Regions from separate parts of the Massilia sp. GCM10023247 genome, predicted to be linked through region 2. Evidence: predicted binding sites of a transcription regulator. Region 2 holds the regulator's gene; each other region holds the start of a gene.
What was found. The regulator sigma-54, encoded in region 2, starts transcription at its own class of promoters, with help from an activator protein. The targets are predictions, from matches to a motif close to TGGCANGNAANCTGCTTT.
Positions count from the first base shown of each region.

Region 1 (4,699 bases), on a different contig from region 2:
AGCGCCCGATCGACGCACCGCCCGCAAGGGTGGTCGCCACGCCCGCCGCGCTGGACTTCGTCCGGCAGCTGCGCACGCGGCACGGCCCGCTGATGTTTTTCCAGTCCGGCGGCTGCTGCGACGGCAGTGCCCCGATGTGCTACCCGGCCGGCGAGTTCGCCATCAGCGACAGCGACGTCCGCCTCGGCAGCCTGGACGGTGCCGCCTTCTATATGGGCGTGGAACAGTTCGCCTACTGGGAACATACCCAGCTCATCATCGACGTGGTGGCCGGCAACGGCGGCATGTTCTCGCTCGATAACGGCACCGGACAGCGCTTCCTGACGCGCTCGCGCCTGTTCACGGATGCCGAGCTGCAGCTGCTGCACGGGGCAGCGCCAGGCGCCACGCCTTCACCGCAATCCCTTACGACACGGAAGACCACATGAAAACGCGAGCAGCCATTGCCTGGAAAGCCGGACAGCCCTTGTCCATCGCCGAAGTCGACCTCGAAGGCCCGCGCGCCGGCGAGGTGCTGGTCGAAATCAAGGCCACCGGCATCTGTCACACCGACTATTACACCCTGTCGGGCGCCGACCCCGAGGGGATTTTTCCCGCCATCCTCGGCCACGAAGGGGCCGGCATCGTGCTCGAGACCGGCCCCGGCGTCACCTCGGTCAAGCGCGACGATCACGTGATTCCGCTGTACACGCCGGAATGCCGGCAATGCAAATTCTGCCTGTCGCGCAAGACCAACCTGTGCCAGGCGATCCGCTCGACGCAAGGGCGCGGCCTGATGCCGGATGCAACTTCTCGCTTTTCGCTCGACGGCCAGCAGCTGTTTCACTACATGGGCACCTCGACCTTTTCGAACTACATCGTGGTGCCGGAAATCGCGCTGGCGAAAATCCGTACGGACGCACCCTTCGACAAGGCCTGCTACATCGGCTGCGGCGTCACCACCGGGGTCGGTGCGGTCGTGTTTTCGGCCAAGGTCGAGGCAGGCGCGAACGTCGTCGTGTTCGGGCTGGGCGGCATCGGCCTGAACGTGATCCAGGCAGCAAAAATGGTCGGCGCCGACAAGATCATCGGCGTCGACCTGAACCCGGCGCGCGAAGCCATGGCGCGCAAATTCGGCCTGACCCATTTCGTCAACCCGAGCCAGGTCGAGAACGTGGTCGACGCCATCGTCCAGCTGACCGACGGCGGGGCCGACTATTCCTTCGAGTGCATCGGCAACGTCAAGACCATGCGCCAGGCGCTCGAGTGCTGCCACAAGGGCTGGGGCCAGTCGATCATCATCGGCGTGGCCGAGGCGGGCGCGGAAATCTCGACCCGTCCGTTCCAGCTGGTGACGGGCCGCGAGTGGAAGGGTTCGGCCTTCGGTGGCGCGCGCGGGCGCACCGACGTGCCGAAGATCGTCGACTGGTACATGGAGAACAAGATCAACATCGACGACCTGATCACGCACACCTTGCCGCTCGATCGGATCAACGAAGGGTTTGACTTGATGAAGTCGGGCGAATCGATCCGCTCGGTGGTGCTGTATTGAAGAGACACGCCATTGTTGGACCAACCAGGGAGACCGAACATGAACCAGGACATGAGCAGTAGCGTGAAAATCCATCCTGCCGTCGACAACGGCATCCAGCCGGCCGCGCCCAACTTTGCCGGCGGCACCCTGAGCTGCCGCTGCGCCACCAACCCGGTGACGGTGGAGATCGGCGCGCAGGTCGCGCACAACCACGTGTGCGGCTGCACCAAATGCTGGAAGCCGGACGGGGCGCTGTTTTCCCAGGTGGCCGTGGTCGGACGCGACAAGGTCAAGGTCACCGCCAATGCCGACAAGCTCGCCGTCGTCGACACCTCGACCACCATCCAGCGCTATGCCTGCCGCGACTGCGGCGTGCACATGTTCGGCCGTATCGAGAACACAGCCCACCCCTTCCATGGCCTCGATTTCGTCCACACGGAATTGTCGCGCGAGAGCGGCTGGGCGCCACCGGAGTTTGCCGCTTTTGTTTCCTCGATCATCGAGTCCGGCTATCCCCCGTCGAAGATGGGCGCGGTCCGCGCCCGCCTGAACGAGCTCGGTTTGCCTCCCTACGACGCGCTGTCGCCGGCCCTGATGGATGCGATCTCGACCCACGTCGCCAAGACGCGCGGGGTATTGCAGGAAGCTTGATGCGGCAACGGCCCGGATGCGCGGCATCCGGGTCCATCACACTGGAGAAGAGAATGAAGCGACCGTACTGGCTGCTGTTGCCGACCCTGCTTGCCGCGCCGGCGGCGCAGGCCAATGACTTCCCGACCAGCAGCCGCGTCGAGTACGTGCTGGAGTGCATGCAGAAGCACGAAAGCAAGTACGAATACCTCTACAAGTGCTCCTGCGTCGTCGACCACATCGCCGAGGCCGTGAAGCACGACGACTACCTCGAGATGTCGGCCGCCTTGCGCAACCAGACCATGGCCGGCGAGCGTGGCGCGCTGTTTCGCGACCCGCCGCCGGTCAAGGAAATGGCCAGCAAGTACAAGGCGATCCAGGCGAGCGCCAACAAGGCCTGTTCCGTCCCGCAGCGCTGATCCAATGCCGTGTCCGGTGTTGCGTCACGGATGACACAAGGCTTGCCGGGACTGTCTCGAATCTGAACAAATTGCCGCACACATGCCCCAGCGGCGTGACTGGCACGCTAAGTGCTGTGTACAAAGGGGGCGATCCCTTGCCGGGACGATCCGCCGAGGTTTTGCAGGGCCAACCAGTCGGACCGCTAAAAAAACCATAGGAGACTTCATCATGTCATTCGCAACGAGACTCATCCGCTGGTGGCCATGCCTGGCACTGGCTGCCGGACCGGCGATGGCTGCCGATTCGGATGTCGCAAAGCTGACCAAGGATCCAAAGAACTGGGCAATGCAGTCCGGCGACATGGCCAACCACCGCTATAGCGAACTCAAGCAGATCAACGCGAAGAACGCCAGGGATTTGCAGGTGGCCTGGACCTTCTCGACGGGCGTGCTGCGCGGCCACGAAGGCGGACCGCTGGTGATCGGCGACACCATGTATATCCACAGCCCCTTCCCGAACAAGGTGTTTGCGATCTCCCTGGAAGACCAGAGCATCCGCTGGAAGTACGAGCCCAAGCAGGACCCGGCCGTCATCCCCGTGATGTGCTGCGACACGGTCAACCGTGGCGTCGCCTACGCCAACGGCAAGATCTTCCTGCAACAAAACGACACCACCCTGGTGGCGCTCGACGCCAAGACCGGCGCGGAACTGTGGAAGAACAAGGTCGGCGACCCGAAGAAGGGCGAAACCACGACCAATACGCCCCACGTCTTCAAGGACAAGGTCCTGACCGGCATCAGCGGCGGCGAATTCGGCGTGCGCGGCCGGATTACGGCGCATGACATGAACACCGGCAAAGTGCTGTGGCGCGCCTACAGCACCGGCCCCGACAACGAACTGCTGGTCGACCCCAACAAGACCATGACCTGGACCGACGGCAAGATGGCGCCGATCGGTCCGGATTCCTCGCTCAAGAGCTGGCAGGGCGACCAGTGGAAGCTGGGCGGCGGCACCACCTGGGGCTGGTACAGCTACGACCCGGCGACCAACCTGGTCTATTACGGCACCGGCAACCCGAGCACCTGGAACCCGCGCCAGCGTCCGGGCGACAACAAGTGGTCGATGACGATCTTCGCACGCGACCTCGACACCGGGATGGCGAAATGGGTCTACCAGATGACCCCGCACGACGAATGGGACTATGACGGCGTCAACGAAATGATTCTCGCCGACATCAAGGTCAAGGGCCAGCCGCGCAAGGCCCTGGTGCACTTCGACCGCAACGGCTTCGCCTACACGCTGGATCGGATCAGCGGCGAACTGCTGGTGGCCGAAAAGTTCGATCCGAAGGTGAACTGGGCGACCCACGTCGACATGAAGAGCGGCCGGCCGCAGGTCGTCGCGCAATACAGCACCGACAAAAACGGCCCGGATTTCAACTCGAAGGGGATCTGCCCCTCGGCCCTCGGCACCAAGGACCAGCAGCCGGCCAGTTTCAATCGCAAGACCGGACTGTTCTATGTGCCGACCAACCACGTCTGCATGGATTACGAGCCCTTCCAGGTCGAGTACACGGCCGGCCAGCCCTATGTCGGATCGACCCTCTCCATGTATGCGGCGCCGAACAGCCATGGCGGCCTGGGTAACTTCATCGCCTGGGATGCCGGCACCGGCAAGATCGTCTGGTCCAAGCCCGAGAAGTTTTCGGTCTGGAGCGGTGCGCTCTCGACTGCCGGCGACGTCGTCTTCTACGGCACCCTGGAAGGCCACCTGAAAGCGGTCGACCTCAACGGCAAGGAACTGTGGAAGTTCAAGACGCCGTCCGGCATCATCGGCAACGTCCACACCTGGGAATACAAGGGCAAGCAATACGTCGGCGTGCTCTCCGGGATTGGCGGCTGGGCCGGCATCGGGCTGGCGGCCGGCCTGACCAAGGGCACCGAAGGCCTGGGCGCGGTGGGCGGCTACAAGGACCTGGCCAGGTACACCGAACTCGGCGGCGTGCTGACGGTGTTCGCACTGCCGGACCGCGTAACTCAAACCACTGCACAGACCACTGCGCGGACCACTGCGCAGGCCGGCACGTCGGCCGGTGCGCCAGCCAGCGCCAAGCTTGCCAAGTAAACCGTTCAGGCTGGTCGTGCAATGGGTAAA
Region 1 is NZ_JBHSIB010000003.1:7,254-11,952, forward strand. It holds gene ACFPAH_RS00890 (DUF779 domain-containing protein) at 1-428, shown strand, start outside; gene ACFPAH_RS00895 (S-(hydroxymethyl)glutathione dehydrogenase/class III alcohol dehydrogenase) at 425-1,531, shown strand; gene gfa (S-(hydroxymethyl)glutathione synthase) at 1,571-2,164, shown strand; gene ACFPAH_RS00905 (hypothetical protein) at 2,218-2,562, shown strand; gene ACFPAH_RS00910 (methanol/ethanol family PQQ-dependent dehydrogenase) at 2,774-4,669, shown strand.
Region 1: a site for sigma-54 is predicted at 2,663-2,680, ahead of ACFPAH_RS00910 (methanol/ethanol family PQQ-dependent dehydrogenase). Genes of this name have one in related genera too.

Region 2 (4,699 bases):
AGGAACAGAATGGGCGGACCATATAACCTTGAATAGCTCAGAGGGCACTATTACCTTTATTCATTCAAAATACGGTGACGAATCAGTATCCGCATCCAAAATGCATGAAGTAGTTGGTCAAGGCGTTAAAAATCTCGGTCATATGTTTTTCACTAAGGCGCAATTATTAAAGAAATTACACGACAAGTTCGCTTACACCTATAATTTGGACGGTGTCCAAACCAACATTAGCAGAGTTCGACAAGGCGACCCAAAAAATATTGATTTGTATCTTACGGACCTTCAACGAGACTTTCGACTGCGGCGAAAGTGCGTATTGGCCTGCTCGTTCTTGTCGAAAAACGCCATCGCAAATGAATTCACAAAAATTAAAGCTGGGCAGCAAGTAACTGGCGCAGTTGTGCAATTACTTTGGATTATTTCTTCTTTTGCCCATGCGGCGCGCGACGCGAATGTTGTTCCAGCAATATACTGTCGCGACTGATAATATAGATTTGCCGAAGGGTTATCAGTCGTGGCTGTTGACGTTACAGGTGCTTAGTTATTTATAAGTGCCGCAGCGGGTGCGCGTACGCCGGCCACACAGGCTCGAAAAAGCGCGCCACCATCTCGGGCGTCACCTCACCCAGCGTCGGCGGATTCCACTGCGGCGCATTGTCCTTGTCGATGACCAGCGCGCGGATGCCTTCGAGCACTTCGCCGTGCTCGAAATTGCGGCGCACCAGCGAGCGTTCCAGGCGCAGGCAGTCGGCCACCCCGAGCGAGGCGCCGCGCAGCAGCAGCTCGTGGGTCACGCACATCAGCAGCGGCGAACGCTGGCGCATCGCGGCCAGCGCCTTTTGCGCGAACGGGCTGGCGTCGGTCTCGAGCGAGGCCATGATCGCCGCCACCGAACCGGCGCCGAAATGGGTGTCGATCGCAGCGCGTGCCGCTTCCAGGCTGGCGGGGCCGGCATCGTCCGCATGGCCGGCGCCGAAGGCGCGGATCCTTTCCGCCAGCTGCGCGCCCGGCGTCGACGCGATCAGCGCGTTCAGCTCGCCCAGCCGCGCGCTTGGCACGAACAGGTCGGCCAGCCCGACATACAAGGCGTCGGCCGCGCCGATGGTCAAGCCCGTCAGGCCGAGATAGTTGCCGAGTTGCCCAGGCGCGTGCGACAGGAAATGGCTGCCGCCGACATCCGGGAACAGGCCGATGTTCACTTCCGGCATCGCCATTTTCGTGCGCTCGGTGACGATGCGCAGGCCGGTCTCGGGACCGCCCTGGGCAATGCCCATGCCGCCCCCCATGACGACCCCATCCATGATCGAGATATACGGTTTCGGGTAGAAGTGAATCAGGTGGTTGAGCGCGTATTCTTCGGTGAAGAAGTCTTCCAGCAGGGCGCTACCGCCGGTCGGAGGCAAGTTGCCGACCTCGTGGAAGAAACGAATGTCGCCGCCCGCGCACAGGGCTTTTTGGCTGCTGCTGGTGATCACGACGGCGGCAACGGCGGCATCGTCGCGCCAGGCCAGCAAGGTCTCGGCCAGGCGCCGCACCATGGCGAGCGACAGCGAGTTGAGGGTCTGCGGCCGGTCGAGGGTAATCACGCCGGTGCCGTTGGCAACGCGGGTCAGGACATGGTCTGTCATGGTTCTAGGGCTTGTGTGAAAGACATGCATTTTACCGAAGCCGGCGAGTACTGAGTCCCAAATGTGAAAAGGGCGCCTTCCGGCGCCCTCGTTCAGACGGTGCTTCGTTGCCGATTAGACAGCAACAGCCTCTCCGCCTTCAGGGCGGCGCTTGAGCGCCTCGTGACTATGGTTCTGCAGGATGGTCTTGTACTTCATCACCTGGCGATCCAGCCTGTCGATCAGGAGGTCGATCGCCGCATACAGGTCTTGCGCCACACTCTCTACGTGCACCGTCTTGCCGGACAGGCGCATGGTGATCTCGGCTTTCTGCCTTTTTTCTTTCTCGGTCAGGTTGTCGATGGCGAGGATCACATGGGAGTCGATCACTTGATCGAAATGGCGGGTGATGCGTTCCAGCTTGTTCTGTACGTATTCACGGATGGCGGGGGTTACGTCGAGGTGGTGACCGCTGATGGTGAGATTCATACACACTCCTTTGAAAAAGGAACGGCGTCCGTGACGCGCATGGCGCGCGCCTGGCTGCCGTCATTACAAGGATTTGCGGAGACTGACGGGAGGGATCTTGAGTGCCTCGCGGTATTTTGCAACCGTGCGGCGCGCGATGACCATGCCTTGTTCACCGAGCATTTCCGCGATCTTGCTATCGGATAATGGGTTCTTGGGGTCCTCTGCTCCTGTCAGTTGCGCAATGAGCGCCCGAATCGCCGTCGAAGAGGCTTCGCCCCCCGCTTCGGTGGCGACGTGGCTTCCGAAGAAATACTTCAGCTCAAACATGCCGTGGGGGGTCAGCATGAATTTTTGAGTTGTTACACGAGAAATGGTGCTCTCGTGTAGGCCTAGTGTATCAGCTATCTCACGAAGCACAAGGGGACGCATGGCAACCGCGCCATGGCTGAAAAAGTTGCGCTGGCGCTCGACAATTGCCTGGGACACACGCAGGATCGTGTCGAAACGCTGGCGCATATTTTTGATGAGCCATTTCGCTTCCTGCAACTGCGCGCTCATCTGGCCTTCGCCCTTGCCCTGCTTGAGCAATGCCGCGTACAGGTTATTCACGCGCAGGCGCGGCATGACTTCGCTGTTGAGCATCACGCTCCAGCCGGCCCCGTTCTTGCGGACAATAACGTCCGGTACCACGTAGTCGGAGGTGCTCGACGCAAAGGCCGCGCCCGGGTGCGGATTGCACTGGCGGATGACGGCCTGGGCTTCGCGCAGGTCTTCGTCGTCGCAGTCGAGCGCCTTTTTCAGCTTGTTGAATTCGCGCTGGGCGAACCAGGTCAGATACCCCTCGACGATTTTCAGGGCCATGCGCCGCGTCACCAGCGGCACGCCCGGCATTTGGCGGATCTGCAGGGCCAGGCACTCGCTGGCGCTGCGCGCGCCGACGCCGACCGGGTCCAGGCTTTGCACCAGCGCCAGCGCGCAACGCAGTTCCTCGATCTCGACTTCCAGCTCGGCCGGCAGGCGCGCGTGGATCTCGTCGAGCTGCTCTTCCAGGTAGCCGTTGTCGTCGATGGCGTCGATTACGAGTTCGGCCAGCGCGCGGTCGCGCGCGCTCGCGCCCGTGACCCGGACCTGTTCCGACAGGTGCTCGCGCAGCGTCACGCCGATCGCGCCCAGCTGCGGCCGGCCGTCGTCGTCGCCGTCGCCGCTGGCCGCGCGCGGTGCCTCGCCCCAATCGGCGTCGGCCTCGCCGCGCTCGACATCGCCGCCGCCGTCGAGGCCCTCGCCGGCCTCGGCGGGCGCTGCGGCTTCCTCGCCGCCCGGCGCCGGCGCCTCGGCCTGCTGGACCGGCGCATCGTTGATGGCGCCGTCGGCGAGCAGGCGCACCGAGTTGTCGAGCGGGTCGTCGATCCGCTCGAGCAGCGGGTTATCGGACAGGATCTGCTCGATCTCCTGGTGCAGTTCGAGCGTGGACAACTGCAGCAGGCGGATCGACTGCTGGAGCTGCGGCGTGAGCGCCAGGTGCTGCGAAGTCCGGAGTTGCAGGGATTGTTTCATCGGGCGCTATCGTGACTACATGCGGAAGTGTTCGCCGAGGTAGACGCGTCGTACCGACTCGTCGGCGATGATGTCGTCAGGGCGGCCCGAAGCCAGCACGGCGCCCTGGTTGATGATATAGGCGCGGTCGCAGATGCCGAGCGTCTCGCGCACGTTGTGGTCGGTGATCAGGACCCCGATGCCGCGCTCCTTCAGGAAGCGCACGATGCGCTGGATCTCGATCACGGCGATCGGGTCGACCCCGGCGAACGGTTCGTCGAGCAGCACGAAGCGCGGGTTGGTCGCCAGCGCGCGCGCGATCTCGACGCGGCGCCGCTCGCCGCCCGACAGCGACAGCGCCGGGTTCTCGCGCAGCTTCTCGATCTGCAGTTCGGCCAGCAGCGAGTCGAGGCGCTCGTTGAGCGCCGCCTTGCCCAGGGCCTTGCCGTTTTCGTCGTGCTGCAGTTCGAGCACGGCGCGGATATTGTCTTCCACCGTCAGCTTGCGGAACACCGAGGCTTCCTGCGGCAGGTAGGACAGGCCGAGCACCGCGCGCCGGTGGATCGGCAGGCTCGAAATGTCGGTGCCGTTGATTTCGATGGTGCCGGCGTCCGACGGCACCAGGCCGACGATCATGTAGAACGAGGTGGTCTTGCCGGCGCCGTTCGGGCCGAGCAGGCCGACGACTTCGCCGCACCCGACTTCGAGCGAGACGTCGCGCACGACCAGGCGCTTGCCGTAACTTTTCTGCAGCCCCCGCACGACCAGGGTGCTGCGCTTGTCGTGATCATCCTTCATTATTTTTTCCCTGCTGCCGGTGCCGGCGCGGCGCCCGCCTTGGGCGCGGGAGCCGGCGCGGTGTTGCGCGGAGCGATGATCAGGGTGCCGCGTCCGCCGCCGGCCTTGGTCTGGCCGCTCGGGTCGTTGCGCACGGCCGCCACTTCGCGCCGGTTGTCGTAGGAGATGTAGGGACCGCGGAGCTCATTCGTCACGCGCCCGTTCTCGAGTTCCTTCACGATCGCCTTCGAGAACAGCTTCACCACTTCTTCGCGCTCTTCGTATTCGATGCGCTCGGCCTGGCCCTCGAT
Region 2 is NZ_JBHSIB010000002.1:23,569-28,267, reverse strand. It holds gene ACFPAH_RS00135 (hypothetical protein) at 1-484, shown strand, start outside; gene ACFPAH_RS00130 (enoyl-CoA hydratase/isomerase family protein) at 546-1,628, opposite strand; gene hpf (ribosome hibernation-promoting factor, HPF/YfiA family) at 1,743-2,096, opposite strand; gene ACFPAH_RS00120 (RNA polymerase factor sigma-54) at 2,160-3,632, opposite strand; gene lptB (LPS export ABC transporter ATP-binding protein) at 3,648-4,409, opposite strand; gene lptA (lipopolysaccharide transport periplasmic protein LptA) at 4,409-4,699, opposite strand, start outside.

Region 3 (4,699 bases), on a different contig from region 2:
CCGCCCTCTTGCGCGATGGCGTCGCGCAGGCCGGCCAGGTCGACCAGCGCCGTCTGGCCCAGGATGTCGTGGCAGACCACGCGCGCCGGGAACCACGGGAAGTCGAGGTCGCGCTTGCGTTCGATGAGCTGCTTCAGCGAAGGCACCAGCGCCATCGGCTCGCAGCGGCGCACCAGGTTTTCGGCCAGCACGCGCGAGGTGTAGGGCAGCTTGTCGTAAGCGCCCGGCTCGATGCTGTCGACCGCTTCGCGCGCGTCGAAATAATGCAGGACAGTGCCGTGCAGGGGTTTGCGGTATGCGTTGTTCATTTCAGGCTCGGTAACTTATTTGCGCTCTTCGATGGGCACGAATTGCAGGTCTTCCGGACCGACGTAGTTCGCGCTCGGGCGGATGATCTTGTTGTCGATGCGCTGCTCGATGATGTGCGCGGCCCAGCCCGAGGTGCGCGAGATGACGAACAGCGGGGTGAACATGGCGGTCGGCACGCCCATCATGTGGTACGAGACTGCCGAGAACCAGTCGAGGTTCGGGAACATCTTCTTGACTTCCCACATGACCGATTCGAGGCGCTCGGCGATGTCGAACATCTTCATCGAGCCGGCGCTCTCGGACAGCGAACGCGCCACCTCCTTGATGACCACGTTACGGGGGTCGGAGATGGTGTACACGGGGTGGCCGAAGCCGATCACGACCTCTTTATTGGCCACGCGATTGCGGATGTCGGCTTCGGCTTCGTCGGCGTTCTCGTAGCGCTTCTGGATGTCCAGCGCGACTTCGTTGGCGCCGCCGTGCTTCGGGCCGCGCAGCGCGCCGATCGCGCCGGTGATGGCCGAGTGCATGTCGGAGCCGGTGCCGGCGATCACGCGCGCCGTGAAGGTCGAGGCGTTGAACTCGTGCTCGGCATACAGGATCAGCGAGGTGTGCATCGCGCGCACCCACTCTTCCTTCGGCGCGTGGCCGTGCAGCAGGTGCAGGAAGTGGCCGCCGATCGAGTCGTCGTCGGTCTCGGTGTCGATGCGCTTGCCGTTATGGCTGAAGTGGTACCAGTACAGCAGCATCGAGCCGAACGAGGCCATCAGGCGATCCGCGATGTCGCGCGCGCCGGCGATGTTGTGGTCTTCCTTTTCCGGCAGCGCGCAGCCCAGCGCCGAGACGCCGGTACGCATCACGTCCATCGGGTGGCTGGCGGCCGGCAGCGCTTCGAGCGCCAGGCGCACCGCCTGCGGCAGGCCGCGCAAGGACTTCAGCTTGGCCTTGTAGCCCTTCAGTTCGGCGGCGGTCGGCAGCTTGCCGTGCACCAGCAGGTAGGCGATTTCTTCGAATTCGCAGGAGGTGGCGACATCGAGGATGTCGTAGCCGCGGTAGTGCAGGTCGTTGCCCGACTTGCCGACCGAGCACAGTGCGGTGTTACCGGCGGCGACACCCGACAGGGCGACGGATTTCTTTGGCTTGAAAGCTGGGGCTTGTTCGGTCATGCTGATCTCCTGTTCTCTGATAGCGTTATTCGGCTTTACTGCGTCTTCTGCGCGGCGAAGAGTGCATCGAGCTTTTGCTCGAAGTCGTGGTAGTTGATGCGGTCGTACAGCTCGGCGCGGGTCTGCATGGTGTCGACCACGGCCTGCTGGCTGCCGTCGCGGCGGATCGCCGTGTAGACGTTTTCGGCCGCCTTGTTCATGGCGCGGAAGGCCGACAGCGGATACAGTACCAGACCCACGTCGGCGGTCTTGAGTTCCTCGACGGTGAACAGCGGGGTCGAGCCGAATTCGGTGATGTTGGCCAGGATCGGCACGCCGACTGCTTTTGCGAAACGCGAATACATGGCCAGGTCGGTCATCGCTTCCGGGAACACCATGTCGGCGCCGGCTTCGACGCAGGCAACCGCGCGCTCGATGGCGGCGTCGATGCCTTCCACGGCCAGCGCATCGGTACGCGCCATGATGACGAAGTTCTCGTCGGTGCGGGCGTCGACGGCGGCCTTGATGCGGTCGACCATTTCCTGCTTGGAGACGATTTCCTTGCCCGGGCGGTGGCCGCAGCGCTTGGCGCCGACCTGGTCTTCGATGTGGATCGCGGCGGCGCCGAACTTGATCATCGATTTCACGGTGCGCGCGACGTTGAAGGCCGAGGAGCCGAAGCCGGTGTCGACGTCGACCAGCAGCGGCAGGTCGCACACGTCGGTGATGCGGCGCACGTCGGTCAGCACGTCGTCGAGGTTGGAGATGCCGAGGTCCGGCAGGCCGAGCGAACCGGCGGCGACGCCGCCGCCGGAGAGGTAGATGGCCTTGAAGCCGGCGCGCTTGGCGAGCAGGGCGTGGTTGGCGTTGATCGCGCCGACCACCTGCAATGGGGATTCTTCTTGTACGGCCTTGCGGAACGCGGCGCCTGCGGAATGGTGACTCATGACCTGGCCTTTCGGTATGTCGTTGGGATGGCAGTAATTATGCAAGGGGCGTGCCAGCCAGCGGCAATGCCCGCATTTCCTTGTATTTCAAGCACTTGCGGCGCGATGCGGGGCGACAGCCGTCGACCGCGCCGTTTCACATGGACATTTTGTTTCACCCTGAAACACCAAAGTGAAACACAGTGTGACACAGGGCCGAAAAAAACCCCGCAACGCGTGCGGGGTGTGCGCGGTGCGCTGGGCCGGCCGCTCAGTGTCCGGACGCGGTGGAGGCGCCGATACCCGTCTCCGAGCGCATTTCCTGGGCCTCGTAGCCGGCGCGGTCGATGCGCGCGCGCGGGCTCTTGTCGACCAGCGAGATCAGCCAGATGGAAATGAAGCCGGCCAGCATCGAGAACAGCGCGGGCGAGGTGTAGGGGAAAGGCGCCTCGCCGTAGCCGAGCACGTCGGTCCAGACCGATTTCGACAGCAGGGTCAGCACGACCGCCGTGATCAAGCCGATGAAGCCGCCGATGGTGGCGCCGCGGGTCGTGCAATCCTTCCACAGCACCGACATGAACAGCACCGGGAAGTTGGCCGATGCGGCGATCGCGAAGGCCAGCGACACCATGAAGGCCACGTTCTGCTTTTCAAAGGCAATGCCGAGCAGCACCGCGACGATGCCGAGCGCGACCGTGGTCAGGCGCGACACCTTCAGCTCCTTGGCGCTGCCGGCCTGGCCCTTCTTGATGACGGTCGCGTACAGGTCGTGCGAGACGGCGGAGGCGCCCGAGAGCGTGAGGCCGGCCACCACCGCGAGGATGGTGGCGAAGGCCACCGCCGAGATGAAGCCGAGGAAGACGTCGCCGCCGACGGCCTTGGCCAGGTGCACGGCCGCCATGTTGTTGCCGCCGATTAGCTTGCCGGCCGCATCCTTGAACGCGGGATTGGTGCCGACCAGGATGATGGCGCCGAAGCCGATGATGAAGGTGAGAATATAAAAATAGCCGATCCAGGTCGTGGCCCAGAACACCGACTTGCGCGCTTCCTTGGCGCTGGGCACGGTGAAGAAGCGCATCAGGATGTGCGGCAGCCCGGCGGTGCCGAACATGAGCGCCATGCCGAAGGAGATCGCCGAGATCGGGTCCTTGATGAAGGTGCCGGGCCCCATGATCGCATCGCCCTTCGCATGCACTTCGACCGAGCGCGCGAACAGCTGCTCGGGGCTGAAGTTGAACTGGGCGAGCACGGCAAAGGCCATGTAGGAAGCGCCCGAGAGCAGCAGCACGGCCTTGATGATCTGGACCCAGGTGGTGGCGGTCATGCCGCCGAAGAGCACGTAGACCATCATGAGGATGCCGACGATGACCACCGCCATCCAGTACTCGAGCCCGAACAGCAGCTTGATCAGCTGCCCTGCCCCGACCATCTGCGCGATCAGGTAGAACAACACCACGACCAGCGTGCCGGATGCGGCGAACACCCGGATCGGGGTTTGCGCGAAGCGGTAGGCGGCCACGTCGGCGAAGGTGAAGCGGCCCAGGTTGCGCAGGCGTTCGGCCATCAGGAAGGTGATCACGGGCCAGCCGACCAGGAAGCCGATCGCATAGATCAGGCCGTCGTAGCCGTCGAGGAAGACGGCGGCCGAAATGCCGAGGAAGGAGGCGGCCGACATGTAGTCGCCCGCAATTGCCAGGCCGTTCTGGAAGCCGGTGATGCCGCCGCCGGCGGTGTAGAAGTCGGAGGCCGAGCGCGTGCGGCCGGCCGCCCATTTGGTGATGAACAGGGTGAAGATGACGAAGGCGGCGAACATCGTGATCGCCGTCCAGTTGGTCGGCTGCTTCTGCGCTTCGCCGATCACGGGGGCGGCGATGGCGCTGCCGGAGGCGAGCGCGGCCAGGACAGCGGCGGCGCCGCGTTGGATGCGGATCATGGCGGCGCTCCTCATGCGTTGACGCGCGCGCGGATCGCGGCGGTCAGTTCGTCGAATTCGCTGTTGGCGCGGCGCACGTAGATGCCCGTGATCACGACCGTGAACAGGATCACCGCCAGCCCGATCGGCATGCCCCAGCTCATCACGCCCTCCCCGATCCGCCTGCCCATGAATTCCTTGTTGAAGGCGACCAGCAGGATGAAGCCGTAATACACGGCCATCATGGCCCAGGTGAGCGTCCAGCCGTAGCGCGAGCGCGTGCGGACGAGTTTCTGGTAATTCGGGTCTGCCTTGACGGCTTGGACAATGTCTTGTTCCATAAGAATGTCTCCTGGTGTCTTGTTGGCGTTCTGTCGTGTTGTGGCGAGTTCTGGCGATTTCAGCCT
Region 3 is NZ_JBHSIB010000026.1:107,330-112,028, reverse strand. It holds gene acnD (Fe/S-dependent 2-methylisocitrate dehydratase AcnD) at 1-308, opposite strand, end outside; gene prpC (bifunctional 2-methylcitrate synthase/citrate synthase) at 324-1,475, opposite strand; gene prpB (methylisocitrate lyase) at 1,511-2,401, opposite strand; gene ACFPAH_RS21370 (cation acetate symporter) at 2,652-4,313, opposite strand; gene ACFPAH_RS21365 (DUF485 domain-containing protein) at 4,325-4,633, opposite strand.
Region 3: a site for sigma-54 is predicted at 2,429-2,446, ahead of prpB (methylisocitrate lyase). Genes of this name have one in related genera too.